2 regions of the Butyrivibrio sp. ob235 genome follow, and region 2 is predicted to be linked to the other one. Evidence: predicted binding sites of a transcription regulator. Region 2 holds the regulator's gene; the other holds the start of a gene.
What was found. Region 2 encodes HrcA, which represses chaperone genes, less so after heat shock. Its sites were predicted from a motif close to TGTTAGCACTCNNNNNNNNNGAGTGCTAACA; they were not measured.
Positions count from the first base shown of each region.

Region 1 (8,257 bases), on a different contig from region 2:
GGACGTGAGGGCGCTGACTGGTTTCATTCAGTGTGCGATAAGATCGGCATTGAGACCAAGCCCGGAACGGTTGATGTGGGCGTCCGCGTCGAAGTCAGAGATGAGGTTATGCAATTTTTGAATGAAAATCTGTATGAGGCTAAGCTCATCTTTCACACACCTACCTTTGATGACAAAGTCAGAACCTTCTGTACCAATCCTTCCGGAGAGGTTGCGACTGAGTATTATGAGGGCGGACTTGCGGTAGTAAACGGACATGCTTATAAGAGCAGTGATTACAAGACAGACAATACCAACTTTGCTCTGCTTGTTTCCAAGAATTTCACCAAGCCCTTCAAGACTCCTATTGAATACGGAAGGAAAATTGCGGAGCTTGCAAATATGCTTTGCGACGGCAAAATTCTTGTTCAGACTTACGGAGATTTCAGAAGAGGCAGAAGAACAACCGATGAGAGACTTGCAAGAAACAACCTGATTCCCACACTTAAGGATGCGGTTCCCGGAGACCTTTCTCTTGTTTTCCCGCATAGAATCATGGTTGACCTTGATGAGATGATTCAGGCGCTTGATAAGGTTACTCCCGGAATTGCCTCCGAAGAGACACTTCTTTACGGTGTTGAGGTTAAGTTCTACTCCAACAAGGTAATCGTGAACAAGGACTTTGAGACCAGCATCAGTCACCTTCGTGCAATCGGTGACGGAGCAGGAATAACCAGAGGCCTTCAGCAGGCTAGTGCTAACGGACTTAAAGTGGCAAGGAGTATTCTTAATAAACTTAAATGATGCGAAAAGTCGTGACCGGAGATAACAGAAACTTTATGAAAAACAGAATATACAGAATCCGGAAAACTGCTGTGGCAATTGCGATGGCTGCGGCTATGACCTTTTCACTGACAGGATGCGCTGCCCTTGATAATACCAGAGTTGTATTTACCACAGGTTTTAAGGAAAATGAGCTCTTCAGAATAGAGGACAAATCCTGCCTGGAGTCTGAGTTTTTGGTGTACCTTTATAATTCTCAGAAGACTTATGAAAAAGGCTTTGGCAGTGAAATCTGGAATGTGAACATAGGCGATGGCAGCATGGAGAGCTATGTTAAGGACAAGTGCCTTGTCGCAATATCCCAGGTAAAAGCGATGAATCTTCTTGCTGTGGAGAAAGGGATTGAACTCACGGAATCCGAAATCAGTACTGCAGCAGTGGCCGCTTCCGAGTATTTATCTTTACTCAGCGATGATGAAAAGAAGATGATGGGAGATATAGACGAAGCGACTTTGACGGCGATGTACACAGAGTATGCCACCGCGGATAAGCTCTATAACTACATTATAAGAGACATCAATCCCGAGATAAGTGACGACGAAGCCAGAACCATTACGGTTGAGCAGATAGTGCTTAATACCTGGAAGCATGATTCCAAGGGAGATAAAATTCCGCTCGAGGGCGCTGAGAAGGAAGCGGTCAGAAACACCGCACTTCAGATACAAAGAGAACTGGGAGAGGGAACCGACTTCAGTGTACTCATGGAAAAATATAATGAGGCTGAGGAGGGAACTGTTTCCATAGGTAAGGGTGATGTGGATTCCGAAATTGAGACTGCAGCGTTTAACCTTGATAACGGAGAGATAAGCGGGGTAATTGAAGCTCAGGATTCATACGTTATATTGAAATGTATAAGTACCTTCAACAGGGAAGAAACAGAGGCCAACAAGGTAAGGATTGTTGAGGAGAGAAAGCGGGAAGTATTTGGACAGCAGTATGATGCTTTTGCATCGGATCTTTCAAAGATACTTAACCAGGGCTTGTACGATAAAATTCATATAGCAGAAACATCCGATGGCAGTGGCAGCGATTTTTTCGATATCTATCGCAAACATTTTTCTGAATGAAACGTATATTAAATTTCATAATTATTTAAGAGGCGCATTATTTGCGCCTCTGTTAATATTATAATAACAACGTTATTTCCTAAGGAGGTTTCTTATGAGGGTTAGAACGAAATTTGTATCTTTGGTAATGGCGGCAGTTGTTGCGGTTCCTATGCTTGCGGTATCTATACCTGCAGGAGAGGTTAAGGCGGAAAACACTTATAAGCTTTCTGATTATGGAATCAAGCCTGATGATAACAAGTCTGATACGGCTGATATTAATAACTTTATCTCCGAAACAATTGGATCCGGTGGTGGGACTATTGTTTTTGACTCCGGAACATATGACATAAATATTTTGGATTTCGACGGCTATGGTGTTGGAATTAATATTACTAAGCCAAACATATCATTCCAACTTGCCCAAGGAACGGAACTAAAGGTGAAACCGACTACTATCGGTGAATACTGCGTTATAAGTGTTAAAGCAGATGGATTCAAAATATCTGGCGGGAAGATCACTGGAGATAGATCATCTAATGGAAAGTCCGGAGCTGATGGACATGGCATCGGAGTAATAGATTGTAAGAATGTTACCATCTCTGATATGACAATTTGTAACAACTGGGGAGATGGTATTTATCTTGGATCCATGAACCTTGAGGATAGTCTTTATGGATGTGATGGAGTATCCATTACCAATTGTACGATTTCAAATAACAGAAGAAACAATATAGCTATAGTTGATGCAGATAATGTAACTATAGATAATTGCAAGATTTTGAAGGCCAAGGGTGCTCAACCAAGTTGCGGCATAAATATAGAGCCCAATGCAGTAAATGGAAAAATTCCAGCAGATGAAGTATGTAAGAATATTACTATTAAAAACACCAAAGTAACTTGTGTAAAGCAGGGAACATCTAATTGGTACTTTGCATTTCAAACTATAAAAGACCCATCTAAACCCAAGATGGCGAGTGCTAAAAATGTAAAGATTATAAAATGTAATTTTGGCGGAGATGTAAGCAATTATTCAGGTAAAAAATTCACATTAAAAAATACGAAGATTACCGGAACTTTTTATGATAATAAAAATATGAAAACAAAAGTGAAGAAGTGTAAGATAAAAAAATACTATAAATACTAAAATTACAGGTTGTTCCCGGATGTAAGCCTAAAAACTTATATCCGGGAACTTTTTTTAGTAATTAAATGATAGAAATGAATATTCAGTTGATAACCTGGTAGAAATTCACTTTTCCATTAAGTCCTCAGGTCTACACTTCAATACTCTTGCCATAGAGAGGACCTTTTCTGCTGAGGCTTTATTTATATCCTTATCGCGTATCTCGTATTGCTGAAGGGTTCGCAGGTTCACACCGGAAGCATCCGCCAGAGCTTTTTGGGACAAACCTATGAGTTTTCTGTATGCCTGGATTCGTGTTACTGTTTTGCTTGCAACGGAAAATGAGACATTTTCTATCAAAAGCAATGCGTGGTCGTCTGAGGTGGTATGGCCTGTGTTATATAGTTTTGCCAGCTTCTCGTAATTTAGGGATTCAAATATTCTGGCAAAACTGATATTTTTCTTCCATTGATAGTAGGCAAGAATGTATCCGCACCAGTAATCCACCCCGGTATCGAAGCGAATAAGAGGCTCAGGCCAGGTTCTGTCAGAGAATCCGCAGGTCTCCAAAACTCTGTGATGAAGCTCAGTGCCGGACATTCCGCTGACAACCATGGGATCGCCCTTTTCAAAACGTTCAGCAAAGCCGCTGATAATCATCATCTGAAAAAAATCGTCAGGCTTGATATCGGGAGTTGCTTCAACCAAGTATTCTACAAGCTCGCCAAGATTACTCATGGCATCATGTAAATATAACTCAGAGTATGCGCAGCTGTTCATCGCTTATTCCTTTCTGTATAATTTCATTTAAATAGATACCTTCAGTTTGTTCCTTTCCCAACAATTTCTGATATGATTCTCTGGCGTCAGCATCGCGCTTTATACGCTTTGGCGCGTATATAAGTCCGTTGACAGGTGCGGCTTCCCAAAAGGTGATGCTGTCGAATGCTCTTTTGCTCATTAGCACAACCTGCTTGCCAAGATCACCATATTTCATGGCATATGAGAGCGGCTCTAGCGTTATGGTATTACTGAGGAATGCTCTCGAGAAAGAAAAGTAGGAGTCATCAGCCCTATAGCCGATGATAACATCAGCAGATTTTGTATTGGGAAGATAATTATCAAGTATATATTCCGCGCCTCTTTTTTCTATAGGACTTGAATATCTTATTTTTCTATTGGCAAGCAAAATGGCGAGCCAGTTTAAAATATGAAAATCAGGACTCAGCAATCGCAGGATCTTAAGACCTTCAGTATTGAGACGATATGTGTTTAAGAATCCTCCTTTATCAGTTATTGCTGCCCATTCCCTGGCGAGCTCAGGATCTTCTGCACAGTAAAAGCCTCTGCCATAGTCATTGTCATCTCTCCCATAGCCGAAAACAGGCTTATTTACAACTTGCACAGAACCGTGATATATAGTCATCTCCATAAAAATAATCTCCTAAAACCACAAAAGTACTTCTGTAGAAGTATATAATAATTATACTTCCGTAGCAGTATATTATGCAATATACACCTTCAATTCGTGAATTAACCGTTTATTAGCACTCACTTCAATTGAGTGCTAATTTTTTATTGACTTTTGTCTCTCACAGTCTTAAACTCATATTTGTGGGTATTCTATATTTAGTAGAACACGCCGCAATAATATTTTAATAAAAAACGCGGAGGGGCCGGTTTTCATCCCGCTTCGCGATAGTAATGGAGGCACTACAATGGAGAAAAAAGGTAATCTTTCAATCAACTCAGAGAATATGTTCCCTATTATCAAGAAGTGGTTATATTCAGATCACGACATATTCTATCGTGAGGTTATTTCCAACGCATGTGACGCGATCACAAAGATCAAGAAGATGGACATGATGGGAGAGTATACACTTCCCGATGGCTTTAAACCCCGTGTTGACGTTGTTCTTAACGATAAGGATAAGACAATAAAGATTATTGATAACGGTATCGGTATGACAGCTGAAGAGGTTGAAGAGTACATCAACCAGGTAGCTTTTTCAGGTGCTACAGACTTCCTTAACAAGTACAAGGATAAGGCAAATGCAGACCAGATTATCGGACACTTTGGACTTGGTTTCTACTCAACCTTCATGGTATCTGATTATGTTGAGATCGATACTCGTTCATATAAGGAAGATGCGGCTTCAGTACACTGGACCTGCGACGGCGGTTCAGACTTCGAGATGAAGGATGGAGATAAGGAGGACGTAGGTACAGTTATTACTCTTCACCTTTCAGATGACTGCCTTGAGTTCTGCAATGAGTACAAGGCTCGAGAAGTAATCGAGAAATACTGCTCATTCATGCCTTATGAGATTTACCTTTCAAGAGAGAACGAGGAAGGCACAGAGACCATCAAGGAATCCGAGAAGCGCGATGATGATGTTGTAATCGAAGTCATCGAGCCTGAGAAGAAGGAAGAAGCTAAAGATGGCGAGACTTCAGAGGAGAAAAAGGAAGAGGAGAAGAAACTCAAGATCAAGAGGAGACCTCAGCTCCTTAATGATACACATCCTCTCTGGGGAAAGACTCCCAAGGATTGCACCGATGATGAGTACAAGGAATTCTACAGAAAGGTGTTCCGCGATTACAAGGAGCCTCTTTTCTGGATTCACCTTAACATGGACTATCCTTTCAACTTAAAGGGTATCCTCTACTTCCCTAAGATCAACATGGAGTTCGAGTCAGCTGAGGGCGTAATCAAGCTTTACAATAACCAGGTATTCATCGCTGACAATATCAAGGAAGTAATCCCTGAGTACTTGATGCTCCTTAAGGGTGTTATCGATTGCCCTGATCTGCCTCTTAATGTTTCAAGAAGTGCACTTCAGAACGACGGTTTTGTAAAGAAGATTTCAGACTACATCTCCAAGAAGGTAGCTGAGAAGCTTGCAGGTCTCTGCAAGACAGATAAGGAAAACTATGATAAGTACTGGGAGGACATTTCTCCTTTCATCAAGTATGGCTGCCTCAAGGACGACAAGTTCTGCGAGAAGATGAATGACTACATCCTCTTCAAGAACCTTGATGGAAAATATCTCACACTTCCCGAAGCACTCCAGATCAACAAGGAGGCTGAGGAGGCTGCCGCAGCTGAGGAAGCTAAGGATGAGAACGGTAATACAGTAGAAGCTGAAGTAGTAGATGAGAATGGCAATACAGTAAGCGGAGACGGAGCTGACAAGGCCGATGACAAGAAAGACGAGGAAAAGGAACCCCGCACCATTTACTATGTAACAGACGAACAGCAGCAGAGCCAGTACATCAACATGTTCAAGGCTCAGAAGATGGATGCATTCATCTTAAATCACAACATAGATGTGCCTTTTATTCAGCAGCTTGAGTCCAAGAATCAGGACATCAGATTCCAGAGAATCGATGCTGATCTTACAGATACCTTTAAGAGCAGAACATCCAAGAAGGCTGAGAAAGAATTCGAGGAGATCGAGAAGAACATCGGCGAGAAGATGAAGAAGGCTCTTAAGAACGAACAGCTTGTTGTTAAGGTTGAAAAGCTCAAGGATAAGAAGATTTCTTCAATGCTCACTGTATCTGAGGATACCCGCCGTATGCAGGATATGATGAAGATGTATGCAGCAAACGGAATGATGATGGGCGACTTTGGTATGGGCGGCCAGACTCTTATCCTCAATGCTAACCATCCTCTTGTTAAATATGTTATGGACAACGAGGACGGTGAGAACGTAAGCACAATCTGCGAGCAGCTCTATGACCTTGCCCGCATCCAGAATGCACCTCTCGACGCTGAGTCCATGACTAAGTTCGTTCAGAGAAGTAATGATATCATGATGCTTCTTGCTAAGTAATTATTTCTCATATTTTGGGAAAATATTTTTAAGTGTAAAACAGACCGAAATAAGTGTACATTTCGGTCTGTATTTATATATATGATAAATTTACCCTTGAAATCAGGAAAAAAGATCATTTATTTTTTAATAAATGAAGATACAATAGAAGTTGTTTCGTTATATACTATGGTAGATGGTTTATTTTAACCTTGCTATGTAAAAAGTTTTTTGAACAGTCCAATTAAGCAAAGGGGAGGAGTAATGCCTGCGTTAGTTGAGGTACGGGATATATGCAAGATTTATAATCCCGGGGAGAATGAAGTCAGGGCTCTTGATCATGTGAGCCTTACAATAGAAGAAGGGGAATTCGTGGCCATAATCGGTCAATCCGGTTCCGGAAAATCTACACTGATGAATATGCTTGGGTGTCTTGATACACCTACAAGTGGGAGATATCTGCTCCATGGAATGGATGTTTCCCATATGAGTGACGATGAACAGTCAGATGTCAGAAACAGGGAGATAGGATTTATCTTCCAGGGATTTAATCTGATTCAGTCACTTACTGCGCTTGAAAATGTTGAGCTGCCGCTTATGTACAGAGGTGTTTCCAAGAGAAAAAGACGCGAGTTGTCTGTAGCAGCTTTGGAACATGTTGGCCTTGGGAAGCGTATGACGCACAAACCTGCGGAGCTTTCAGGAGGTCAGCAGCAGAGAGTTGCTATAGCAAGGGCGATAGCGCAGGCGCCGCCGATACTTCTTGCGGATGAGCCTACAGGTAACCTTGACAGTGGTTCCAGCAGAGAGATTATTGCTACTATTAAAAATCTGTATGCCGAGGGCAGAACGGTGATACTTATCACCCATGACCCGGGAATTGCGGCACAGGCTAAGAGGATTATAACCATAAGCGACGGAAAAATCGCAAAGGATGAGATAAACGAGAATTTTACTTTGTAACATGAAAGGCTTTGTTTTTAGACTACGAGGAGACAAGTAATTATGAATTTGGTTTTGGGGAAAAAGAAGAATTCAAAGGACACACAGGAAGTAAATGGAGAAGCTAAGGTAGATGCGGCAAAGGATGTAAAGGCAGAAGTTTCGCAGGAAACCAAGACTTATGCTGTGAAAGAAGACACGCCAAGCTATACTCCCGGTAAGAGGAAGGGCTTTGTGAAGTTTATCGTTCTGGGACTTATAGTGCTGATTGTCGGCTGGGTGGTTTTCAATAATATAAAGGCAAAAAATGCTCCTACGCCGGTCACAACTGCTACAGTCGGAAAGGGAGACATCGAAGTCATCGTTTCAATCAGCGGAAATGTTGCATCTGACGAGACAAAGAGCTATTACGCGAAGCTTCAGGCACCGATCGGAACACTTAGTTTGTCGGAAGGTGACAGGGTCAATAAGGGCGATGTTATTTATACCTATGATGAAGCTGA
Region 1 is NZ_FOBE01000006.1:60,272-68,528, reverse strand. It holds gene BMW61_RS06835 (NAD(P)/FAD-dependent oxidoreductase) at 1-783, shown strand, start outside; gene BMW61_RS06830 (peptidylprolyl isomerase) at 819-1,889, shown strand; gene BMW61_RS06825 (right-handed parallel beta-helix repeat-containing protein) at 1,984-3,015, shown strand; gene BMW61_RS06820 (helix-turn-helix domain-containing protein) at 3,121-3,774, opposite strand; gene BMW61_RS06815 (DUF3990 domain-containing protein) at 3,752-4,426, opposite strand; gene htpG (molecular chaperone HtpG) at 4,713-6,833, shown strand; gene BMW61_RS06805 (ABC transporter ATP-binding protein) at 7,077-7,775, shown strand; gene BMW61_RS06800 (efflux RND transporter periplasmic adaptor subunit) at 7,818-8,257, shown strand, end outside.
Region 1: htpG (molecular chaperone HtpG) is a predicted target of HrcA. The motif match lies at 4,537-4,567, and genes of this name have one in related genera.

Region 2 (8,257 bases):
ATCTCTCTTGATTGATGAGATTGTGTTCTCAGCGTTTGTTACTGCCTGACGCTTAGCGGGCTCACCTACGAGACGCTCGCCATTCTTTGTGAAAGCTACAATTGAAGGTGTTGTTCTTGCACCCTCAGCGTTAGCGATAACGGTGGGCTGACCACCTTCCATAACAGCTACGCAGCTGTTGGTTGTTCCTAAATCGATACCTATGATCTTACTCATTTTATTTTCCTCCGTTTAATTTCAAGACCCCTCATCCGGCACTTCGTGCCACCTTCTCCCAAGGGAGAAGGCTTATTTGAGGTGGCATTTCTTGTAAAATTGTTCTATATATTACTTCGCAACGGCAACCATGCTGTGTCTGAGCACTGTGTCGTGATACATATAACCCTTCTGAAGCTCCTGTGCCACGAATCCTTCCTCGACATCTTCGCTCTCAACCTGCATTACAGCGTTGTGGAAATTAGGATCAAATTCCTTTCCAACGGCTTCGATGGGAGTTACACCAAGATCCTCAATCTGCTTCATAAGCTGCTTGTATATCATATTCATTCCGTCTGCAAAAGCGGAATTCTTCTCTTCTTCAGGGACAGCAGCAAGTCCTCTTTCGAAGTTATCTACAACAGGGAGAATTTTCTCAAGTACACTGGATGCTCCCTGGTTGAACATCTGCGCCTTTTCTCTGTCGGTTCTTGTTCTGAAGTTCTCAAACTCAGCAAGCTGGCGCATGTACTTATCCTGCATCTCTTCAAATTTTTCTTTGTAAGGGTTCTTCTTTTCCTTTTTACCGAAAAGACCTTTCTTCTCACCCTCGGCGTTTTCAGTGTTCTCGGCACCTTCTACGCTCTCAGCAGCCTCTGCTACAGCTTCGGCAGCCTCTTCCTCTGCGGCCTCGGCAACCTTGTTTGCTGCATCAGCTACCTTTTTAGCCTTCTCGGCAACTTCCTGCTGAAGTTCCTTTGCAGTTTTCTTACCGGACACTGTATTTGTATCCTTCTTAACTTCCTTACTCACTTAAATACTCCTTATGGTTCTATTCTTTTTTATATAAATCATCCAGAGCTCTCATCATATTCTTAAGTGCTCCGACAACTTTGTCGTAATCCATTCGCTTAGGTCCGATAACTCCTACCGTTCCTCTCATGCCCTCTCCGAGATCGTAGGTCGCTGTTACAACGCTGCAATCCTTCATGGACTGAACCGGAGACTCATTACCGATGTAAACCTGTATACCTGTCTCCTCTGAGGAGGACTGAAGCGCATTCTCAACGATACTTGTAAGATCGCTCTTATCCTCAAAAGTGGTTATGAGGTCACTTGCTCTCTCCTTATCAGCAAGCTCGGGATATCTGAAAATGTTGTTCGCACCGCTGGTGTAAATCTGAAGGTCCTCATCCTCCGTAATGGCATCTCCGGCTGTATCGAGTATCTTGTCGATTATCTCGCTGTGGATACCCGCCTCCTGCTTCATCGCAGTTATAAGTCCGAGGTTAATGTCCTCTACGGAAAGTCCTGCAAGTCTGGTATTAAGCAGGATATTGAGCTTAAGCATATCCGCTTCGGAAAGCTCCTGCTCCACCTCAACCATTCGGTTCTTAATTACGTTTCCTTCTATTACTATAGTGGTAAGAATGTGTTCCTCATCCACTCTGGAAAGCTGTACGAATTTCAGCTTATTCCTTCTGATCATGGGTGCTGAGATCATTGAAGCGTAGTTGGTATCAACCGCCAGGGTCTTGGCAACCTGCTTAAGGAGCTTCTCAAGCTTCTCTTCTTTATCAAGAAGCATCTCCTTCATGTTCTCAACTTCCTGTTCCTTCTCAGCGAGCATCTCATCTACATAAACTCTGTAGCCCTGATCTGACGGAATACGTCCCGCGGAAGTATGAGGCTGCAATATAAGTCCCATCTCCTCAAGATCCGCCATCTCGTTTCTGATGGTAGCCGAACTGAGATTAAGATCCGTGTACTTGGAAATCGTCCTACTGCCCACCGGCTCGCCTGTCTCGAGGTAATTGCGAACAATTGCATGCAGTATTTTCTTTTTTCTGTCATCCAGTTGCATCACAAACCTCCTTTTTGATGTGTTAGCACTCAACGTCATTGAGTGCTAACATCTTCTGAGAATAAATTACCACTATAAATTATTAATGTCAATAAAAAACCCCAAGGATTTCTCCCTGGGGACGAATAATCTACATATATGTGATAAAGTCCCGGCCTGCAGCAAGCAAGCTTGCCAGGCCGGGACCTTCCATCCTTGTTTATCACATCCCAAAATCAGCATGAACCTCGCCGTTAACAACGAAGTATACTCTTTCCTCTTCGGGCTTTACATAAAGCTCAAGAGTCTTGATCTCGGAAACTTTTCTTCCCATATCATACTGCCATACATTCTTGGCATTCTCGATAAAGGTGTCATATGTAACGCTCTTATCAGCATACTGAAGAACGATATTTGTCTTTGTTGCAGGAGCCTTTGCAGCTGTTGTCTTCTTTGCTGCGGGCTTCTTAGCTGCTGTAGCTTTCTTTGCTGCTGTAGCTTTCTTTGCTGCAGGCTTCTTAGCTGCGGGCTTAGCTGCTGCCTTAGTCTCAGTCTTCTTGGCTGCTGCCTTGGTTGCTGTAGCCTTTTTAGCAGGTGCTGCCTTCTTTGCTGCAGGCTTCTTCTCTTCCTTCTTATCAGCTGCCTTGGTCTCAGTCTTCTTAGCTGCTGCCTTAGTTGCTGTAGCCTTCTTTGCTGCGGGCTTCTTTGCTGCTGCCTTCTTTGCTGCAGGCTTCTTAGCTGCTGTAGCCTTCTTCTCCTCAGCCTTAGGTGCCTCTGCCTCAGCAGGCTTTACTTCATCCTTCTTTTCTGCAGCAATTACCGGTTTCTTGATAGTCGCAATCGGCTTTAAAGCTGCTTCTCTCAACTTGTCTTCAGCCATATCTCCCTCTCTTTCCGTAAGGAACGCGTGTTATGCGTTTTTGCAAATTTATCATTACGTTTTTGAGTTTAGTACATATTCTAAAAAAAGTCAACATTTATGCGCTTTTAGACCAGATTCTATTCTTGAAAGCGCCTTTTTAAGCACTTCCATGGAGGACGCAAACGAAATTCTCACGAATCCTGGGGCAAAATAAGCACTTCCGGGCATCATTGCAACACCATATTTTTCCAATAAATATTCGCATAAACGTGTATCGTCATCTATAATTCCGTAACCCTCATATTCTTTTCCGAGAAAAGCACGGATATCGAAGAACGCATAGAAGGCTCCCTGGATCTCATGGCAGATGACACCGGGTATCCCTCGCAGTTTTTCCTGGACAAAATCTCTGCGCTTCTCAAACTCTGATCTCATGAGCTCGACAGAATCCTGGGGCCCACAAAGCGCCTCAACCGCCGCATACTGTGAGATGCTCGGAGGTGTGGTAGTTGTCTGGCTCTGCACCTTCACCGCAGCGCCAATAACATCGGCTCTGCCGCAGACGTACCCAAGTCTCCAGCCAGTCATGGAATAGGTCTTGGAAAAACCGTTAACCACGATGGTTCTGTCCTTCATCCCTTCAAACGCAGAAATGCTTTTGTGGCGATTCTCACCGTATATTATTTTTTCATAAATTTCATCGGAAATAACAAAGATATCCCTGCTGATTGCAAGGTCAGAGAGCCCCTTCAGCTCATCCTCGCCGTAAACCTTGCCGGTGGGATTGTCCGGGGTACATATTATAACAGCCTTGGTGTGCTCATTTATCGCACTCTCAATGGCTTCAAGATCAAGAGAAAAATCGTCCTTCCTCTTCACAAGAACGGGCTTTGCGCCCGCAAGAGCTACCATATCGGGATAGCTGACATAGCACGGAATGGGGATTATGACTTCATCACCCTCGCCCGCAACAGCGCACAGCGCACCAAACAGCGCCTGCTTCGCACCGACGGTCACCGCCACCTCATTCATCTCATAGGTGACGCCGTTGTCCTTTTTCATCTTCTCGATTATCGCCTCCCGAAGCGGTGCGATACCGTTTCCGGTGGTGTATTTGGTGAAATTCTCATTGATTGCCCGTATTCCCGCTTCTTTGATATTGTCCGGCGTGGGGAAATCGGGCTCGCCCACATTGAGAGAAACTATGTCCTCTCCCTTCCGCCTAAGCTCCTCCACCTTTCCGAAGAGAGCCGTGGTCGGGGACATTTTTACCGCCGCCATTCTGGTAGATAATGTTGTGCTCATACTTTTTTCATACTCCTCATCCGTCAGCTTCGCTGACACCTTCTCCATAAATGGAGAAGGCATAACTACTTGTTACTTTATAAGCATCCTTCTAATTTTATGGTACGCCTTCCTGATGAACCTTCCCACCGTAATATCCAGCTTATGATACAGCCTTGAAAAAGCTGTAATGGGTGGCATTACCAGATAATCATACTCTCCTATATGCTTAAGAAGGTACTCCGGATAACTTCCGTCGACCTCCGTACGCTCAAATCTCGCATCCCTTCCGAAGATGTCTCTGCCAAGAACCAGATTATCCATAGTCTCCGCCAGGATCTCGCGGTCGTTGTACTCCTGGTGCGCAGCCGCTTTTACCTTGACGCCGATTCTCTCTACGGGGTTGGTCTCGTGCCTTCCGCCCATGTAGCCGAAATGCCAGCCGCCGTCAGCGACTCTGACAGACCTTTTATCGCAGGGTGACACCAGATCGCGTAGCCTTACGATTCCCTCGCGCGGAATATTATCTATGGAAGTAATCTTTGTTCCAAGCCACTTCCTGTCGCTCTCCGCAACCTCCGGGAACTCTCCGGTAATCGAGAGCAGCTTTCCTGACTTTTCTTCCATATTGAGGAACACATAAAAATTCCTCTGCGCCAGGTGGTAGACCTTCGTCTTATCAAAATTCTCTATGATTTTCGTAAGAACCTTTGGATTTGGAATCTCATCCACATCGCCGAAAAGAATTATGTCGTCGCTTGTCGCGCCGACTTTCTTCAGACCCTCTATCAGACGGTTTTTCTGAAAATAATCCCTCTCGTGGGTCAACGCATCCACCGGCGAATCGGTGACCACCACATACTCTATGCAGTCCAGATAATCCTTGAAAAGATCCCTGTTCTTTTCAAAGCAAAGCTCCTTCTCTTCACCCGAGAAGGTCATTGTTGACTCTTCTATAATGAACTTATCCACATAGGGACTAAGGATTCCTAACCTCAGCCTCAGGATGTCCACTTCATTAAAAAATGGAATGCAATCATATACCATTTTTTCTGATCCTCGCTTTAATCCGGGATTTCAGGCGCGTCTTCCTGCTAAGAAGCATCAGCCGCAAAACCGGCATACCCGCCACCTGATACCTGTAAACATACGCATCCTCCTCGGATGCCCAGGACGGAAGCTTGCCCTTCCCATACTCTTTATAAAAATCGGAACCCATCATCTCCTTCATCTTCCGCTTGATCTCGGAAAAAGGAAGGTCCGAATAGATAAGCTTTTTCATGCCTATCGTGCAGGTCAGGGTCTTGCGCTCGTTTATAACCTCAGTAAAACCACCCTTTGCCCACTTTTTCGCATAATCGTCCAGAACCTCGAAGGCCTTCTCCTGGTTCTCCATAAAGTTTTCATGATAACCGCCCGTAAGCCCCTCTTCGTTTATTCTGTAAAAATACAGTATCCTGTCGAGATATGCAATGCTTTTTGCTTTATCAATTATTTCAGCGGTCTGCAGAAGGTCCTCTCCGTAATTGAGCTTCCTGTTCACCGTCTCCTCGATGCGGCCCGCAAGCTCCTTCCCTATGCACTTGTTCCACATGGCATTTAGCATATCACCGGAGCACATTATTTCATAGAACTTCTTCTTGCCGTCGCCCGAATAAATCTTGCCCTCTTTAAAGGGAAAAGGAAACATCTTCGACTCGGGAGTGCTCATCTCTGCAGCATTATACAGTATTATCTCAGGCCTCTTACCTTTTCTTTCATATTTAGAAGCCGCTTTCTGAAGCTCAGTGAATATCCCCGGAGCCACGGCGTCATCAGCATCCATGAAAACAAGATAATCTCCCGAAGCTCTCTTTATCCCCTCCTGCCTCGCATCGTAGGCGGACGCAGGGCCCATATGCACCGTCTTTACAAACGGAAAACGGTTTGCAAGTTCGCCGCATATATAGCCGCTTCTGTCTGTGGAGCCGTTTTCAATAAGAAGAACCTCGATACAGTTCTCCATCCCCTCAGCAGCCTTTACTATAGAAGATGTCGCTTCACTTATGTACTTTTCAGCATTGTGAACAGGCACTATTACCGAAAACTTCATGTTATATTGTGCTCCCTCTTCCACTTTTCACTTCTTCTCCAGAACAGCAAGGGCCTTACGGCCATCTTGAATCTCTTTGCAGGGCTGTAGAAATGCGGATATCCCTCATTTTCTCCCCACCATTTATGAAAAACGAAGGGCTCTACTCCCTTGTTCTCCGGAAGCGGATGCTCCCTTCCAAACTTAACTGCGCTATCTAAATCAGCCCACTTAAGGCCGTCCTTTTCCATCTGATTTTTGCAGTGACAACAAAGGAAAATATCCTCATTGAAAAATCCGTCGTACACCTTAACCCAGGGAAGGTCGTGCTCCTTAGGATAATCAAGAAGTCTCTTGGACCTGATGGATACGCTGTTTCCGACTCTGCAGATGTTGCCCTCGCTGTCCCTGTAGGCATAGTTATTTTTCGGAAGAGGCCAGGGGGAGCCTATATAATCGTAGTTAAGAAAGCTCTCGTCCCAGTTTTCCGGATGTATCACAAAGCCGTCCGCATGCACAATAAGAACAAAGTCCGTCTTAATGTGATCGCGAAGCTCATATACCATTTTGTAATTGAATTTGTCGATGTCATCGAGTTTTGATGTGTAGCTGAAGCGTATGTCCTTTGGAAGATAAAACGGCTTTTTATCCGTAATCAGGACCGCGTCGCCGAATTCGATATCGCGCATGCTGTACTTCATCGCCTGCACGGTCTCATATACATCTACACTTGTCATCGCTGCAATCGTGACTCTCGGAAGCTGCAGCTTCTTTGTATTATTCATATATCCTCTATTTATCCGAAGGTTTTTATTATTCCGGTTCTCCTTAAGAAGGAGCGCCACATTTTCTTAAAGAAGAACACTCCATACAAAAGTCTTCTCCTTATATTCTGGAAAAATTCCCTTACTGCTCCCGGCCTTACATTTCTTCTTGCATAAAGTGCTGAGTGCTTCTTGTATTCCGCCAGTTCAGCTCTGCATTCATCGGCGCTAAAGAGCCTTCCCTTTTTATCCTGATAGGTAAGGAAGCTGTAAATATTCTGCTCCGATGACCAAAAACCGTCGGAAATATTGTGTCTTGCCCAGTACTTCGGAGCGATAGCGTATATTAATTCAGTGCTAGACATTACGGGCATCATCGCAAAGGATGAATTCGAAAGAATGAGGTATCTCGCATTTTTTATGGTGACGTAGTCCTTGCCCATGTCGAAGTGGTGACACTCATACTCGGGAAGCACCTTCCTTGCGGCCTCCTCATCCTCGGTTATTATCATGAACCTCATATTCGGGTTCACCTTTTTCATGTTCTCGATGGCATTTAGCCAGTACTTTCTATCAAGGAAAAGCTCAGGGCAGCTTGTATACTCTCCGCCTCTCATGTTAATGATGCAGAGGTCGTCCGCGGTGTATTCGTAGGACTCTGCCTCCTCCTTCACATGGAGCCAGTCCTTAATCTTATCGCGGTACTTCTCAAAATAGGACTGATCCTGGAGATTCCCATATATAAGAGTATTGTCTTCAATTTCAAAAAGCCTCGGGTCAGCCCCCGAAATATAGCAGCCATTGGTCATGTCATGAACCGAATTCCCCATGAAAAGTCTGTCATCCTGCTCATGGAAAATCGTGAATTTATCCATGTCTTCACGCGGGATCTCAGTTCCGAGATCTATGTCCATGAAGTACATGCCCTTATTGGAATGGAAAACGTTGCCGACCTGCCCCGGGTTCACAAACCCGAAGGGGACGCCCCGCTCCTCAGCCATGCATCTTGTGACCACGTAGAAAAACAGCTGATTTCCAAGGCCGTAGCCCTTAATAAATTCTGCACCTATCATAAAAACTCTTCCTCATACCACTGTTGGAACATCAGGATGTACCAGATTTGGATCCTGTAGATGCCCCTCTCGGTAAAGTCTGTCCAGATTTTCTCGACAACCTCCGGGTCAAGAATACCCTGCTGCCTGATTTTTTCCTTATTAAGAAGGCCCTCGGCCCAGTCG
Region 2 is NZ_FOBE01000003.1:30,984-39,240, reverse strand. It holds gene dnaK (molecular chaperone DnaK) at 1-216, opposite strand, end outside; gene grpE (nucleotide exchange factor GrpE) at 328-1,008, opposite strand; gene hrcA (heat-inducible transcriptional repressor HrcA) at 1,028-2,059, opposite strand; gene BMW61_RS21800 (DUF6465 family protein) at 2,262-2,918, opposite strand; gene BMW61_RS04325 (pyridoxal phosphate-dependent aminotransferase) at 3,009-4,205, opposite strand; gene BMW61_RS04320 (glycosyltransferase family 17 protein) at 4,278-5,231, opposite strand; gene BMW61_RS04315 (glycosyltransferase family 2 protein) at 5,221-6,276, opposite strand; gene BMW61_RS04310 (DUF5672 family protein) at 6,273-7,040, opposite strand; gene BMW61_RS04305 (O-fucosyltransferase family protein) at 7,052-8,092, opposite strand; gene asnB (asparagine synthase (glutamine-hydrolyzing)) at 8,089-8,257, opposite strand, start outside.